Regions from separate parts of the Pseudoalteromonas sp. T1lg65 genome, predicted to be linked through region 2. Evidence: predicted binding sites of a transcription regulator. Region 2 holds the regulator's gene; each other region holds the start of a gene.
The links. Region 2 encodes sigma-54, which starts transcription at its own class of promoters, with help from an activator protein. Its sites were predicted from a motif close to GTTGGCACGNNNNTNGNNT; they were not measured.
Positions count from the first base shown of each region.

Region 1: the regulator sigma-54 is predicted to act here: its motif matches at 2,838-2,856, upstream of flgB (flagellar basal body rod protein FlgB).
Region 3: the regulator sigma-54 is predicted to act here: its motif matches at 1,800-1,818, upstream of ACSLBF_RS03920 (DUF3192 domain-containing protein).

Region 1 is NZ_CP196837.1:1,297,958-1,302,882, reverse strand. It holds gene flgE (flagellar hook protein FlgE) at 1-1,211, opposite strand, end outside; gene ACSLBF_RS05520 (flagellar hook assembly protein FlgD) at 1,253-1,936, opposite strand; gene flgC (flagellar basal body rod protein FlgC) at 1,954-2,391, opposite strand; gene flgB (flagellar basal body rod protein FlgB) at 2,394-2,804, opposite strand; gene ACSLBF_RS05505 (CheR family methyltransferase) at 3,333-4,166, opposite strand; gene ACSLBF_RS05500 (chemotaxis protein CheV) at 4,184-4,925, opposite strand, start outside.
Region 2 is NZ_CP196837.1:376,276-381,200, forward strand. It holds gene ACSLBF_RS01680 (HPr family phosphocarrier protein) at 1-265, opposite strand, end outside; gene rapZ (RNase adapter RapZ) at 262-1,110, opposite strand; gene ptsN (PTS IIA-like nitrogen regulatory protein PtsN) at 1,124-1,582, opposite strand; gene hpf (ribosome hibernation promoting factor) at 1,584-1,871, opposite strand; gene ACSLBF_RS01700 (RNA polymerase factor sigma-54) at 1,900-3,399, opposite strand; gene lptB (LPS export ABC transporter ATP-binding protein) at 3,447-4,172, opposite strand; gene lptA (lipopolysaccharide transport periplasmic protein LptA) at 4,172-4,714, opposite strand; gene lptC (LPS export ABC transporter periplasmic protein LptC) at 4,704-4,925, opposite strand, start outside.
Region 3 is NZ_CP196837.1:918,953-923,877, reverse strand. It holds gene ACSLBF_RS03935 (SO_0444 family Cu/Zn efflux transporter) at 1-135, opposite strand, end outside; gene zntR (Zn(2+)-responsive transcriptional regulator) at 128-535, opposite strand; gene ACSLBF_RS03925 (D-2-hydroxyacid dehydrogenase) at 740-1,687, shown strand; gene ACSLBF_RS03920 (DUF3192 domain-containing protein) at 1,897-2,277, shown strand; gene ACSLBF_RS03915 (GGDEF domain-containing response regulator) at 2,385-3,284, opposite strand; gene ACSLBF_RS03910 (ATP-binding protein) at 3,277-4,925, opposite strand, start outside.

The DNA of each region.
Region 1 (4,925 bases), 920 kb from region 2:
CCTGAAGACAAACTTTTCTTCCACTCAGTATTACCAATGGCTTGTAACCCCTGTGAATTAGGGAAACGAACCAGTGCAACTTGCCCTAGGTAAGTAGAGTCACCGTTGGTATACGAAGCAACAACTTTACCGTCTGAACCAATATCAATTCCGGCTAGTCGGCCTACCGTGGCACCGTCTTGTTCAAGTGCTTTTACTTCAAAACGACCAGATGAATATTGAGTCGGCAGTCTTTGCGTTGTATTCGCTTCATCACGCCAGTTAACAACAATGTCGTTCGGGAAAGTGGCACCGTTATTTAGTAGATTTGACATACCAATTGTCGGATCGACTGTATCTTGAGGACCAGCTAAAGTTAACGGATTAAAAGTGGTCCCCGTATTAGCGCTAAAGGTCAGTGGCGTTGCTGAGGGATCGTCTGCTGTTTGACTTGGAATACCACTGGCATCAAAACGGAAAACACTTACCGGCGTATACGGTACTGCAGGTGTTGCTGCAGGGTCGATTAATTGCGCATTATGGTTAAACGGCTGATCGTCTAATGTTGCATAAGTAGACCACTCATTATCTGAGGTTTTTCTGAAAAACAACTGTAATGTGTGAGATTCACCCAATGAGTCATAGACGGTAATTGCCGTTCTTGCATTATACGAGGCTCGTTGTGTTGGATCAAAAGCAATTGTAGGTGGTTGCGCTGTCGCGTCTAAGTTAAACGATGTGTAGATTTGCGACGTTGCACGAGGCGAACCTGAGGCATCAGGGATCTGAATTGGCGACGTCTGGCTTAAACTCAACGAGGTATTATCACCAGTAGATGGGTCCACTGGAAAGCCCTGTAAGTAGTCACCTTTGGCATTCACGATAAAGTTATCTTTATTCAACTTGAATGCTCCAGCCCGAGAGTAAGTAAAATCTTGCGACTGTAGTGAGTCAGACATCGCAAAGTAACCTTCGCCTTCAATCGCCAAGTCTAACGAGTTTTGCGTAAACTTTAACGAACCTTGGTGAAACTGCTGTGCAACCATCGTCGTTTGCACACCGTCACCATTCTTTGTTTTGCCTGAACTAAACACCGATGAAGCGTAGACATCTGCAAACTCAGCACGAGATTCTTTAAAGCCCGTTGTATTAACGTTAGCAATGTTGTTTGCTGTGACATCTAAGTCTTTTTGCGCGGCAGCTAGACCAGTTAGTGCTATATTAAAACTCATACTCTCACCTCTAAGTTCTTAAGGTTAATTCTTTAAAACTATTATGCTATTTCAGCAATATCAGTTAAGCGCACCGCGCCTTCTTTAGTGTTAATGACGATGCCGTTAGCACCATTGACATTAACGCTGTCTATATTTCTAAATGTCGCCACCGGTAAAGTTTGATATTGACCTTCAACCATACCTTCGGCTTTGATGGTGTACTCACCTGCAGGCATCATGTCACCATTTTTGTTCTTACCATCCCACTCGAATCGCACTGCACCCGCTGACTTTTCGCCAAGCTCAATAGTGTGCACCAATGCATCCGTTTCATCGTAAATATCGATGGAGAGGTTTTGCACAGGCTCCGGCACTATGACTGATCCTTTGGACAATGAATCACCACCGTACTCCAGAGTATTCGATTCAAGCAGAGCCTTCTTACCGATTAAGGTTGAGGCCTGTAAGGCAGAATTCGAGGTCATTGATGCTGCCAATGATTCAAACCTTTCATTGAGATTTGAAATCCCTTCCGCCATTGTGAAATTAGTCATCTGGGCGATCATCTGATCGTTGTCAGCAGGTTTACTAGGATCTTGAAATGACAACTGCTGAGTGAGCAACGAGAAGAAGTCTTCTTGCGTCAGTTCATCATTCGCCTTTGTCTGTTCGTTTTGCTTTTGCTTATCCCAACGCAATGAATCCATATACGTTGATGAAGCAGCATTCACATTGTTACTCATCAGCAATCACTCCAATACTAGCGCTGACCAAGTTGCAGTGTTTTACTTAGCATCTGCTTTGCAGCATCTGCAACTTGAACATTCGTTTGGTAAGACCGAGAGGCTGAAATCATGTTAGCCATCTCTTCCACCACGTTTACGTTTGGTTTGTAAATATAACCATTTGCATCGGCGCTAGGATGGTTCGGGTTATACTCCGCTTGCAGCGGCTTATTACTCTCGACAATACCCAACACTTTCACACCAACAGACGCCCCCATCGCATTCGTACTGTTCTGGGAAGCCGCGGCTTTAGTAAGTTCAGCTGCAAAAACTGGGTGTCTCGCACGATATACTTTATCTTGACTTGAGCTCACCGAATTTGCATTCGAGATATTACTCGCAGTGGTGTTCAGACGAACATTTTGGGCGCTCATTCCAGAGCCTGCTATATCAAATACGTTATAAAGACTCATAATTAAGCTCCTTGACCACCGAGGGCCTTTTTCAGGCCACTAAACTTACCAGAAAGAAATTGCAAACTGGCTTGGTACTCTAATGCATTCTGTACATACAAGTTTCGTTCCACTTGTATGTCAACGGAGTTACCATCACCTGTATCTGCTTGATTTGGCGTACGATATAGTTCATCTGAGTTTGTCATCTTGCTTCCGCCAGATAGATGATTTCTATCTGTTTTGACCATATCGTTGCCGCGTTGTTGGGAAGACTTTGCCGCTTTAAAGGCACTGGCAAAGTCGATATCTTTTGCCTTGTAACCTGGAGTGTCGGCATTTGCTATATTACTCGCCAGTAGTTCAGCACGTTGTGAACGGATCAACATGGTATGTTGATGAACACCTAGTGCTTTATCGAAACTGATTGCCATAATTAGACTCCAAAAAATTGACTCAAGTGAATTAAGCAATTAATGGGCCAATAATAAAACACCGATAACCCTCTGAAAAGTAAATACTTTTAAAGTGATTTATATATTTTTAAGCGCTATTAACTTGGAAAACCAACAACCATTATTAAGTCTTGGCTGTTACACAAAGCACAAATTACACCATCTATAATTTTGCTTAATTTGCTTTTTATACCAATCCACTTAATGAAGTGATCTAATTTGAAGCAAGAATACCTTGTCGATAGTTCCGCTCTCGCGTCCTGCTACCGCTAAGGTACCTACATCCATGCAGGCAAGGCAAAAATTTCGTTATTTAGTTGTTCTAAATGAGAAATTTTTAACGCAGCTATCGTCAGGTTTAATCTTTCAAAATGATTAAGTGTTATTGCGGATTAGTATTAGACACCTTCATAGGTGGTAATTTAATACCTAGAAAAAGAAAAGCGGCTAGATTTGCTTCGCCGCTTATACTGGAACTTGCTAAGAAATGTTAACGATGAATCTTAATCAGGTTTTCTTCTGATAAATTATCCCAGGGTTGCACCTAAGCATATTAAAGTGGTCACTCAGTCCTGCCATAGATTCAGAAGCGCCTAAAAATAAGTATCCTTGAGGGTTAAGTGCCTGGGAAAACTGCGAGATAATTTTCGCCTTCACCTCAGGGGAAAAGTAAATTAATACATTTCGGCAAAAAATTACGTCAAATTTTCCCATTAAGGCGTAAGAGTCAAGTAAGTTTAGGTGTCTGAAATTGACCATTTTCCTGACAGGTTCAATGACTTTTGCCATGCCATTACCACTGTCAACAAAAAACTTTTTCCTCCGCTCAGGAGATAACCCCCTCGCTAGCGCTAAGGCGTCGTATTCAGCGTTTTTACACATATCAAGCATAGTATTTGAAATATCAGTGCCTGTGATCTGCACTCCCATTTTCAATGCAGAAGGTGATTTAGCTAAGTACTCACTGGTTGCCATCGCTATGGAATACGGTTCCTGCCCAGAGGAACTCGCTGCAGACCAAATTTTCACTGGTCTTCTTAAGTCCTTAAATTCAGGCAAGATCTTGCTTTTCATTAACTCAAATGGATAGGTATCACGAAACCACAAGGTCTCGTTTGTTGTCATCGCGTCCACGACAGCGGCACGAAGTTGCCGCTCATGAGGGCTCAACGTCTTTGCAACTAGGGCTGAAAGTGTATCGACACCAAAACGAACCATCAATGGAGCCAAACGACTTTTAACCAAGTAAAGTTTGTTGTCCCCTAAAACGATGCCACATTGTTGTTCAAGAAAGGTTCTAAATTGGTCGTACTCTTTCTGCTCTAAATGTTTATTTTCCAAATCGCTACCACCATGCTCTAATCACAATGTACCCATTTTTTCACAGCTGCTGCTAATTCATCAGGGTTAAACTTGGCAATAAAGTCATCGGCTCCGACTTTTTGAATCATCGCTTGGTTGAATACACCACTAAGAGAAGTATGTAGAATCACATGTAACGGTGCTAATTTGGGATCAGCTTTGATCTCGGCAGTTAGAGTATAACCATCCATTTCTGGCATCTCTACATCTGAAATTAACAGACCCACTCGCTCCGTGACATTATTTACGCAGTCCATTTCCGCAATTTCACGCAATCTGATAAGCGCCTCTTTGCCGTTTTTAGCTAATTCTGTTTGCACCCCTAACGGTTCTAACGCTCTCTTAACCTGGTTTCTCGCTACCGCAGAGTCATCTGCTATGAATACGATTCGTTCGCCAAGATCTTTTTGCATTTCACCATCAGAAACAATATCGGCACTTACTTCTGTATTTATAGGGCAAATTTCATTAAGAATTTTTTCTACATCTAAAATTTCTACGAGTTCATTCTCAATTTCTGTTACCGCGGTCAAGTAAGAGTAACGCCCAGCGCCTGACGGTGGTGGCATTATTTTTTCCCAGTTCATGTTTACGATCCGCTCTACCGCACTGACCAAAAAACCCTGAACTGAGCGATTGTACTCGGCAATGACTACAAAACAATTTTGGATATCTTCAATTGGTGGGCCACCCACGGCGAGTGACATATCAATGACAGAAATGGTTTGACCACGAATA
Region 2 (4,925 bases):
CTGCTTCATTGAAGTTATTTGCGATTAATTGACCTATCGCTTCAAGTGCTAGTTGGGCATCAGGGCCGTCACACGTAACACGAACTTGTTTACCTTGACTGCTTTCAAGTAACAGGAGGGCTAGAACACTATCCCCTGCGGCTTGTTTATCACCCTGATAGAGTGTGATTTCAGCATCAAATTGGTTAGCCAGCTCTGCCAGTACTGTTGCTGCTCTGGCGTGTAGTCCCAATTTGTTTCGGATTAAAAAGCTGTCTTCAATCATTTTGATTCTTGCTCTCGATGTCGTATCTTCACATTCGAGTGGGTACGAGCAAAGCGTTCTCCGATTGTCTGAGCTAGATATACAGAGCGGTGTTGACCGCCGGTGCAGCCTATTGCGATGGTTAGATAGCTGCGGTTATTGCGCTCTAAGTGTGGCAGCCAAGTCTGAACAAAGGTTTGAATTTGCCAGGTAAATTTTTGCACTATGCTGTGGCTAGATAGGTAATCGATTACGGCTTGATCTAGGCCCGTAAGCGGTTTTAATTCTGGTTCCCAATGTGGATTAGGCAGAAATCTAGCGTCAAAGACATAATCAGCTTGTTTTGGAATGCCATGCTTAAAGCCGAAAGATTCAAAGGTAATAATTAATTGTTTGTCTTTTTTACCTAATATTTTTTCGCGGATGTCTTCAGCAAGCTGGTGTACGCTGATATCGGTTGTATCAATTAAAAAGTCGGCGCGATTGATGAGTGTATCAAGCAATTCTCGCTCTTTTTTTATCGCAACATCAAGAGGAAGATTATGTAATGAAAGAGGGTGCAGACGACGTGTCTCTGAAAAACGCTTAATCAACGTTTGGTCATCGCTGTCTAGATAAAACAAAGTCGGCTTCGCAAAGCCCGGCAGATATTCTAAAATATCATTAAATTCATCGCTTTCTTTAGGAATATTGCGAACGTCAATACTTACGGCGATCTTGTCGTAACTGTCAGAAACGCTTCTGACTAATGAGGGCAATAAATTGACTGGTATATTATCAACGCAGTAGTAACCTAAGTCTTCTAAGACTCTCAACGCGACAGACTTACCAGAGCCTGAGCGGCCACTGATAATAATTAACTCCATTCCTTGTTCTTGCTCAGTTACTTGACTCATTCTGGATCACCGAAAATAACTCATCATCTGTTTTTGCTTGCCTAAGTTGCTTACAAAACGCTTTGTCTTTGAGTCTATCAGCAATTGTTGCCAAGGTCTTTAGGTGATGCTGATTATCTCCATCAGGTACAATCAGAGCGACGAAAATATCCACGGGGCGCTTGTCTATGGCTTCAAACGGAATCGCTTGCTCACTCACAAGTACCATAGTGACGACATGATCGATACCGGCTAGTCTTCCATGTGGGATCGCAATACCCTTGCCTATCCCTGTGCTACCAAGCTTTTCTCTGGTCATCAGTGCATCAAGAATAGCGTGCTGACTAACCTCAGGAAGCTGAGTGTGTGCCAGCTCACTAATATATTCGAGAATACGCTTTTTGCTATTAAAAAGGACCGCAGCTTTACTACAGTCCTTATTTACAAGTGAACTCAATTTCATTTTAATGACGAGTTAATTTCTCTTTATGTTTAATTACTTGACGGTCTAGCTTATCGATTAAACTATCAATCGCCGCGTACATGTCCTGGTGTTCAGTCGAAGCAAATAGTTCTCCGCCGTTCACGTGCAAAGTAGCCTCTGCTTTTTGTACTAGTTTTTCAACGTCTAGGATCACATGGACATTGTTGATGTGGTCAAAATGCCTCTCCAGCTTCGCAAATTTGTTGGTGACATAGTCTCTAAGTGAATCTGTAATTTCTACGTGACGACCAGTTAAATTTAGTTGCATAAGCATTTTCCTTCTTTGGTTTAACGTCTTAAATCAAGCTTTTACGCTGATTTGACGGTGGAATGGCTAGGGATTCACGATACTTTGCGATCGTGCGCCTTGCTACCTTGATTCCCTGTTCAGCTAGTATGTCTGCGATTTTACTATCGCTCAAAGGTTTAGCTGTGTTCTCCGCAGCTACCAGCTTTTTGATCAGTGCTCTAATTGCTGTTGATGAGCACTCACCTCCGTTTTCTGTACTTACATGGCTTGAGAAGAAATACTTCAGCTCAAAAATGCCGCGAGGTGTATGCATATATTTTTGAGTTGTAACCCGGGAAATTGTTGATTCATGCATATCAACCATCTCCGCGACATCGTTAAGCACCATAGGACGCATTGCCTCAGGTCCATGTTCAAAGAATGCCTGTTGTTGTTGCACAATGCAATTAGTTACTTTCAATAAAGTGTCATTTCTACTTTCAAGACTTTTAATGAACCACTTTGCTTCTTGCAAGTGTGAACGGATGAACTGACTATCAGAACTGGAGCGTGCGGTTCTAGACATTGCAGCGTAGTGATCATTCACTCTAATTTTAGGCATTGCGTCGGGATTCAGCTCTACCACCCAACGACCTTTCACTTTTTTTACTGACACGTCAGGTATCACGTATTCAGGTTCTTCATGAAGAATACTGGCCGCAGGTTTGGGATTGAGGCTATGAATAAGCGTCATTACCTCTTTTAGTTCATCTTCTTTGAGGCGAGTTTTCTTCATTAACGTTCGATAGTCACGGCTGGCTAGCAAATCTATATGGTCGGTTAGCACCATTTGTGTTTCTTTTAGCCAAGGCGTTTCTGGCGCAAACTGACGTAACTGAATACAAAGACATTCTTGAAGGCTTCTTGCTGCAATACCGACGGGGTCAAAAAGTTGGATACGTTTTAATACGGCTTCAATTTCATCTAACTCAATCGTTTCCTCGCTTTCATCGCCATTTAAGCTTTCTAAAATCTCTTCGCAAGATAGAGTCAGAATTCCTGATGTATCGACGGCCTCAATAATAGCAGTAGCAATGGCATGATCGGTTGGACTAAAAGGGGTGAGTTGTAGTTGCCACATTAGATAGTCGTGTAATGACTCAGATGTTTCGCCTTGATAAACATTGTCGTCATCAGGTAAAGGACCTGAGCTACTACTAGGAGCGGCGCTCATGTATTCATCCCAAGTGACATCCATGGCGAGTTCTTCACTAACTGTATCTTTGCTCAGGGCAGTATCCGAGTCTAACTCATAATCACTGACTTGACTCTCATCACTGGATTCTGAATTGTTTTGATCCGTGTTTTTATCTTGGTCAGATATTTCCACGCCATCAGAATCTTGAGATTCAGACTCGTCCACCTCTAACAATGGATTGCTATCTAGTGCTTCTTGTATTTCTTGTTGTAGATCCAATGTGCTCAATTGCAGCAAGCGGATGGCTTGTTGCAGCTGAGGTGTCATGGTCAGTTGCTGCCCCATACGCAGCTGTAATGATTGTCTCATGTATCTCTAACAATCCTTTTTCACAGTTGTTATTACTACCAATCTAACTATAGCTTGAATTGCTCACCTAGGTAGACATCTCTTACTGTTTGATCTGCCAAAACATGCTCAGGGGTGCCTGATGCTATTAGCTCACCATGAGAAACAATGTAGGCGGTTTCACAGACATCTAAGGTTTCCCTGACATTATGATCTGTAATTAAAACCCCAATACCTCGATCTCTTAGGTGCTTTATTATTGTCTTTATATCTAACACTGAAATCGGGTCAACACCAGCAAAAGGTTCATCTAAAAGGATAAATTTTGGGTTTGCGGCTAAAGCTCGAGCAATTTCTACCCTTCTTCGTTCTCCACCTGAAAGCGCCATACCCAATGAGTCACGAATATGCTGAATGTTAAACTCATCTAGAAGTTCGTTAAGCTCAATCTCACGCTCTGTTTTATTGAGATCTTTGCGAGTTTCTAATATCGCCATAAGGTTCTGATACACAGTGAGTTTTCTAAATATGGAAGACTCTTGTGGTAAATAGCCAATACCTAAGCGGGCACGGCTATGCATGGGCAACAAGGTGATATCTTGGTCATCGATTTGAATAACGCCTTTGTCGCTCGGTACTAAACCAACAATCATATAAAAAGTAGTGGTTTTCCCCGCTCCGTTTGGACCAAGTAAACCGACTATGCTACCAGCTTTAACATTGAGAGCTACGTTCTTGACAACTTGTCTGCCTTTGTAGCTTTTTGCTAGGCCTTGTGCAATTAATTCACTCATTAATTGTTACCTTGCTCTTTTAACCCTTTATTAGATTGATCTTTGTCATCTTTGACCGGCACTAAAATGGTACGCACTCTGGAGTCTTTTTGATCTGAGCGGTCTGCACTGATCAGCTGCTTATCGATGTCATAGGTGATGCTGTCAGCATTCATTTTCTGTCCGGCTTGTTTAATCTCCGCATTACCTGAGATAACTAAGGTCATGGTGGCAACGTCATAGCGTATTTCGTTGGCTTTTGCTTCCAGCATAGTGCCATCGGCTTGCTGTTCAGTAAAAATGGCAGGGGAACCTTTGGCAATAAGCAATTGCTTATTATCACCAAGCTCCTTTCGACGGTGTGCTTCTAATTTATCGGCGGTAATGCGACGAAGACCATGAATGACCGTTACGTTTTTCTCAAAGATGGCAATGTCGCTTTGTAATTGGGCTTGCTGCCGATCTGAGTCAATAATAACTTGCGAATCTTCTACTGATGAAGCAACGGTAGCCCATACACTGAGGCTAAAAAGGGTTAAGGTAGTAAAGAGTTTACTGATCATAATAGATAGTCTTTGTATGATTGATAAGTTCAATGACCTCATTGTGTAGGTCAGCGGTTAATCCCTTACCTGTAATTTTGAGGCTTGGGCCAATTATTTCTACTGGCTGTTGGGAGTTCATCAGTTTTTGTTTTATGTCTACTCTTACGTTGTCAGCAAAAACATCACTGATCATCGCTCCCTCGGTTAAGTTTTTAGCTAGGACATTGCC
Region 3 (4,925 bases), 540 kb from region 2:
TTCTTTCCCTAAATGGCGCTGTAAGAAATCCTTGGGAATAAACACATTTATTAGTCCAGCTAATATAAGTCCAAGCAGCAGCCAAGGTGCAGAGACTAAAAACAACTGCCAGAAGTTACTTACCAATTCAGTCATGTATATTCTCCAATTCACTCAAAATAGAACAACTTATCGCCGGTTCCTTACCTCCACAGCACTGCTGTGCCAGCTTTGACAATGACCGTTCAAACTGCATAAGCACAGCAATTTTTTCACGCACCGAATCTCGCTTTTGGATAGTTAGTTGCTTCACTTCTTCACAACTGTGCTGATGCTTTTCGAACTTAATTTTCAACAAATCTTGAATTTCTTTTAAGCTAAAACCGACGCCTTTCGCTTTTAAAATAAATCGCATTTGCCGCTCACTTTCTTGATCGAACAATCGATAACCCGCAGCGCTTCTCGCGCTTGGTGCTAGCAATCCATTCGCTTCATAATATCGCAATGTATCCGTTGACACATTTAGCCGTGTGGCCAGCTCTCCTATCTTTAACACTTTACACCTCTTCGCTCTGCCGCTTATCCTAACACCAGATGTGCAGATCTCTAGCACCTACATTTAACGGTGCCTATTTTGATTCAAATAGCTCATATCTTATGCCAACAGTCACAGGTTTGAACAAAATTCACACCTCAATGGGCAACAGAACCTAGTATAAACCTTAGTGTTAACTCTAAAGTCAAGTAAGGAATTAATATCGTGCAAATCGTCGTGCTAGACGCCAAAACTCTCGCTGGTAATGACCTCTCTCCGCTTTCAAGACTTGGAGAGCTGGCAATATATGAAACCACCAACGAGCAACAAATACTGGAAAGATGCAAAGACGCACAGGTGATAATCACCAACAAAGTAAAATTAAACGCGGCGACCCTTGAATCATTGCCGAAACTAAAGCTGATCTGTGTCGCTGCAACGGGCGTCAATAACATTGATTTACAAGCAGCAGCGGCGCAACACATTGCAGTTTACAACGTAGCGGGTTACTCCACGCCATCTGTCGTGCAACATACTTTTACTATGCTTGGAAATTTACTGTCGAACCTGCATCGTTATCAATTTGACTGTAAACAAGGCATGTGGCAACAAAGCGATATATTCTGTCGACTGGACTACCCTATTACGGAAATCGCCAACAAAAATTTCGCTATCATTGGTTATGGTGAACTCGGGGAAGCTGTGGCGGCTGTTGCCAAGGCCTTTGGAGCAAAGGTTATCATTGCAGAGCGAAAAGACGCTGACGCCGTGCGCTCGGGTAGAACCGAGTTTTATCAAGCCTTACGACAAGCTGATATTATTTCTATTCACTGTCCTTTAACAGACCAAACACGTAATCTGTTTGATCAACAAACGTTAGCGATGCTAAAAAGCACTGCTGTGATTATTAATACAGCTCGTGGCGGGATTGTTGATGAGCATGCTCTTGTCAATGCCTTACGAAACAATCAACTGGCAGGCGCCGCATTCGATGTATTATCGTCTGAGCCCGCGCAAAGCGACAATCCACTCGTTACCTATCAGGCAGAAAACTTGTTGCTTACCCCTCATATCGCATGGGCAAGCAAAGAATCCATTCAACGACTCATTGGCGAAATCGCTAACAACATTAGCGCATTCCATCAAGGAATCGATAAAAACCGGATTGTATAAAGGTAAAAGTGATATTCGCTATTTTTTGGTTAAAAAGGCTAAAACACAGTTGAAAGTGAAAAAACAACAGAACAAACAACATGTAACCATTTGTTTTTTATAAGCTTATTTTTTTGGCAAAGATATTGCTATAAAATTGAAAACTAAAATCAAACGTCTTTGAACCACATTTATTCAAACTTTCGAAGACAGTAACAAGGAACATCAAAATGAAAAAACTCGCGCTTGTAGCTGCTTTAAGCACCACTTTATTGTCTGGCTGTATCGTTGCGGTATCTGATGGTGAGTCAGAGCACGGTTGGGTTTCAGATTACAATTCTTCAAATTGGCAGCATGTTCAAAAAAGAAACAGAGATAAAATTGCCAGTCTTAAACTTGGTACTTCATATCATCAGGTAAAAGATATGTTTGCTACCCCAGATTACACCGAGCTGCTGTCAAAAGATGGTAGTACTTATCAAGTACTTTATTATCAAACCAACAGTCAGCATTCTGATGGCAAGGTAACCAAAGACGAGTGTACCCCCTTGGTATTTAAAAATGATGAGTTGATCGGCTATGGTGAATCTGCGATGTCTCAGATCCGATAAATTCAAATACCATTTAAAGGAATAACAGTTAGTAAATTCATTGGGCTAGTAATGAATGCTTGAGCAACAAAAGGATAAACTTGTTTCTCAAGCCCCTTCAGTTTCATTTATACCAACACCACAGCTTGCTGCTGTTGATGAGCATGTGAGAGCGCTTCATCAGCCATACCAATAATCCGCTTCGCTGTATACGAGGCTTGAGCTTTTAATCTTACAGCACCAATACTAACACTAACATGAGCACAAATTGGCGACGCCATATGTGATATTTGCAATTCATTAATTGCATCATGAACCCGCCACGCGAACTTTTCTAGTTGTTCAACCGTCAGGGAACATACAACAATCGCAAACCTTGTGCCATCAAACCGACCAACCACAGCACTATATTCATCAGCACTTGATTTGAGTTGTTTGGCAACTTTAATTAAGCACTCATCCCCTTGAGTGTAGCCGTAGTGTTCATTGAACTCTTTAAAATAGTCAAGCTCAATCAACATCACTGACAACGACTTCTGTAGGCCAGATATACTATCCAGTTCACTGGCTATCAGCTGTTCTAATCGCAAACGGTTAGGTAATTCAGTCAATCCATCAATGTTAACCAAGCTCTCTAACAAATCATTTTTTTGTTTAATGAGTAGTTGATTTTTAAGCCGTGCAGTCACAATCATCGGGTTAAACGGCTTAGTGATATAATCTGCAGCGCCTAGATGCAAACATCTTGCTTCGTCGCTAAAACTGACACTTGAGGAAATAATAATAACAGGAATGTTATACGTCTTCTGATCCTTCTTCAGCGCCTCTAATAACTGAAATCCATTACCATGGTCAATTTGCGTATCCATGATAATTAAATCGACTTGTATCGTGCGCAGGGTGTCAAAACACTGCTCACAACCGACTTTCTCAATCACTTGATATTGCTCAGATAAAGCATTTTTAAGCACCATACAGTTAAGCGGATCTTTATCGACAATTAGGATTACCGGCTTTGATTCACGCATGCTCAATGCTCAACTTTTTCAGCCTGATGTAGGTGATGACTTGCTCTAATGATTTGCGTAGTTCTTGCTGCAATGCAGTGTTGGTAATAATAGAGACCTGTTTACAATGGGCTTCTAGCAGCCTAGCGTTGGTTGCTAAACGTTTGAACCCTAGCCCCGCAGCAGAGCCCTTGATACCATGCGCCAAATTGAGCATTTTACTGGCGTCAGTGGTTTGCTGTAGTTGTTCGATATAGTCACTACAAAGTTTGGCAAATTTATTCAACATGGTATCCAAAAAAGCCTCATTATGCATCATTTGCGCTAATGCAAACTCATAATCGAAAAAGCACTGCTCATCCGTTACTTTTGATGTTAGGTTATTTGCAATACTGCGACAAGCTTTCTCGGTTCTGATCGGTTTTATTAGATAATCATTCATGCCAACTAAGCCAGCTTGTTCTCGCTCTTCTTTATGGGTGTTTGCAGTTAGCGCGATAATAGGTAGTTCCTGCTGGGAAAACTTTTCTCTTAATTGTTTCGTTGCTGCAAAGCCATCGACCTGAGGCATATGGATATCCATTAATACCACATCAGGTCGCAGTGCGGTACAGATCTCCACAATATGCTCAGCTGAGTCTAATACTGATACGCTAATTCCACTTTGCATCAGCATGTTAGCGGTAATTTCCAAATTAACGGTATTATCATCAACAACCAAACATAGAATGCCCGATATTTCGATAGTTTGCTTTTCTAGCGAATAAGAAGTGTGACCACGCTCAGATATCCAAGCATAAACAGCTTGAAAAAATGCGTCTGAGTTCAGTTCAACACTATTCGCAAAGGACAAACCATCGTTTTCGCTCATTAATAATAAAGCACGAGCTAAGTCAATATCATCGAGTACACTTTGTTTGATTGTTTTAGGCGGCACAATAAGTAAAGCACTATCTGAACCTTCAATGGTGTCTTTCAGCGTTTCAGAGGAAACCGGAACAATACTGTTATTAAAATAGCTTGGCAGGTAATGCGGCTTATCACACAACACAAACATTTTCTTATTGCCATCTAGAATAGAACAAGCACCTTTGTCCAGTACCAGTTCAAAGTAAAAGCAGCTGCCTTGCTTCGGAGTTGAATCAACGGCGACATTACCACCTAATAATTCGACTTCTTGCTTAACAATCGCTAAACCAAGACCAATTCCCTCGTGACGTCTGGCAAAACTCTCGTCTCCTTGAGTAAATGCATCAAATAAGTGTTCAACATCTTGTTGTTTAATACCAATTCCAGTATCCCAGACTTCAAACCGAACTTGTTGCTTGGTTGCTTCTTCACTTTGAACTTTTACATTTAGGCCTATTTTTCCTTCAATAGTGTATTTCACCGCATTACTTAAAAGATTTACCAATATCTGCTTGAGCTTATCTTCATCAGTGTACAGATAGGGCCACAAGTTCACATCAACATCTATCTCAAACCCTAATCGCTTTTGCGTACAAAGAGGACGGATCAAAGAGGCGACAGCCTCTATTGTTTGACTGGTTTGCAATGTTTCAAACTGAATACTCGCTTGGTGACTTTCTACTTTGGCAAACTCTAAAATACTGTTTAGCATTACGAGTAATTCGTTTGCCGCATTTGAAAGTTGATGCAATT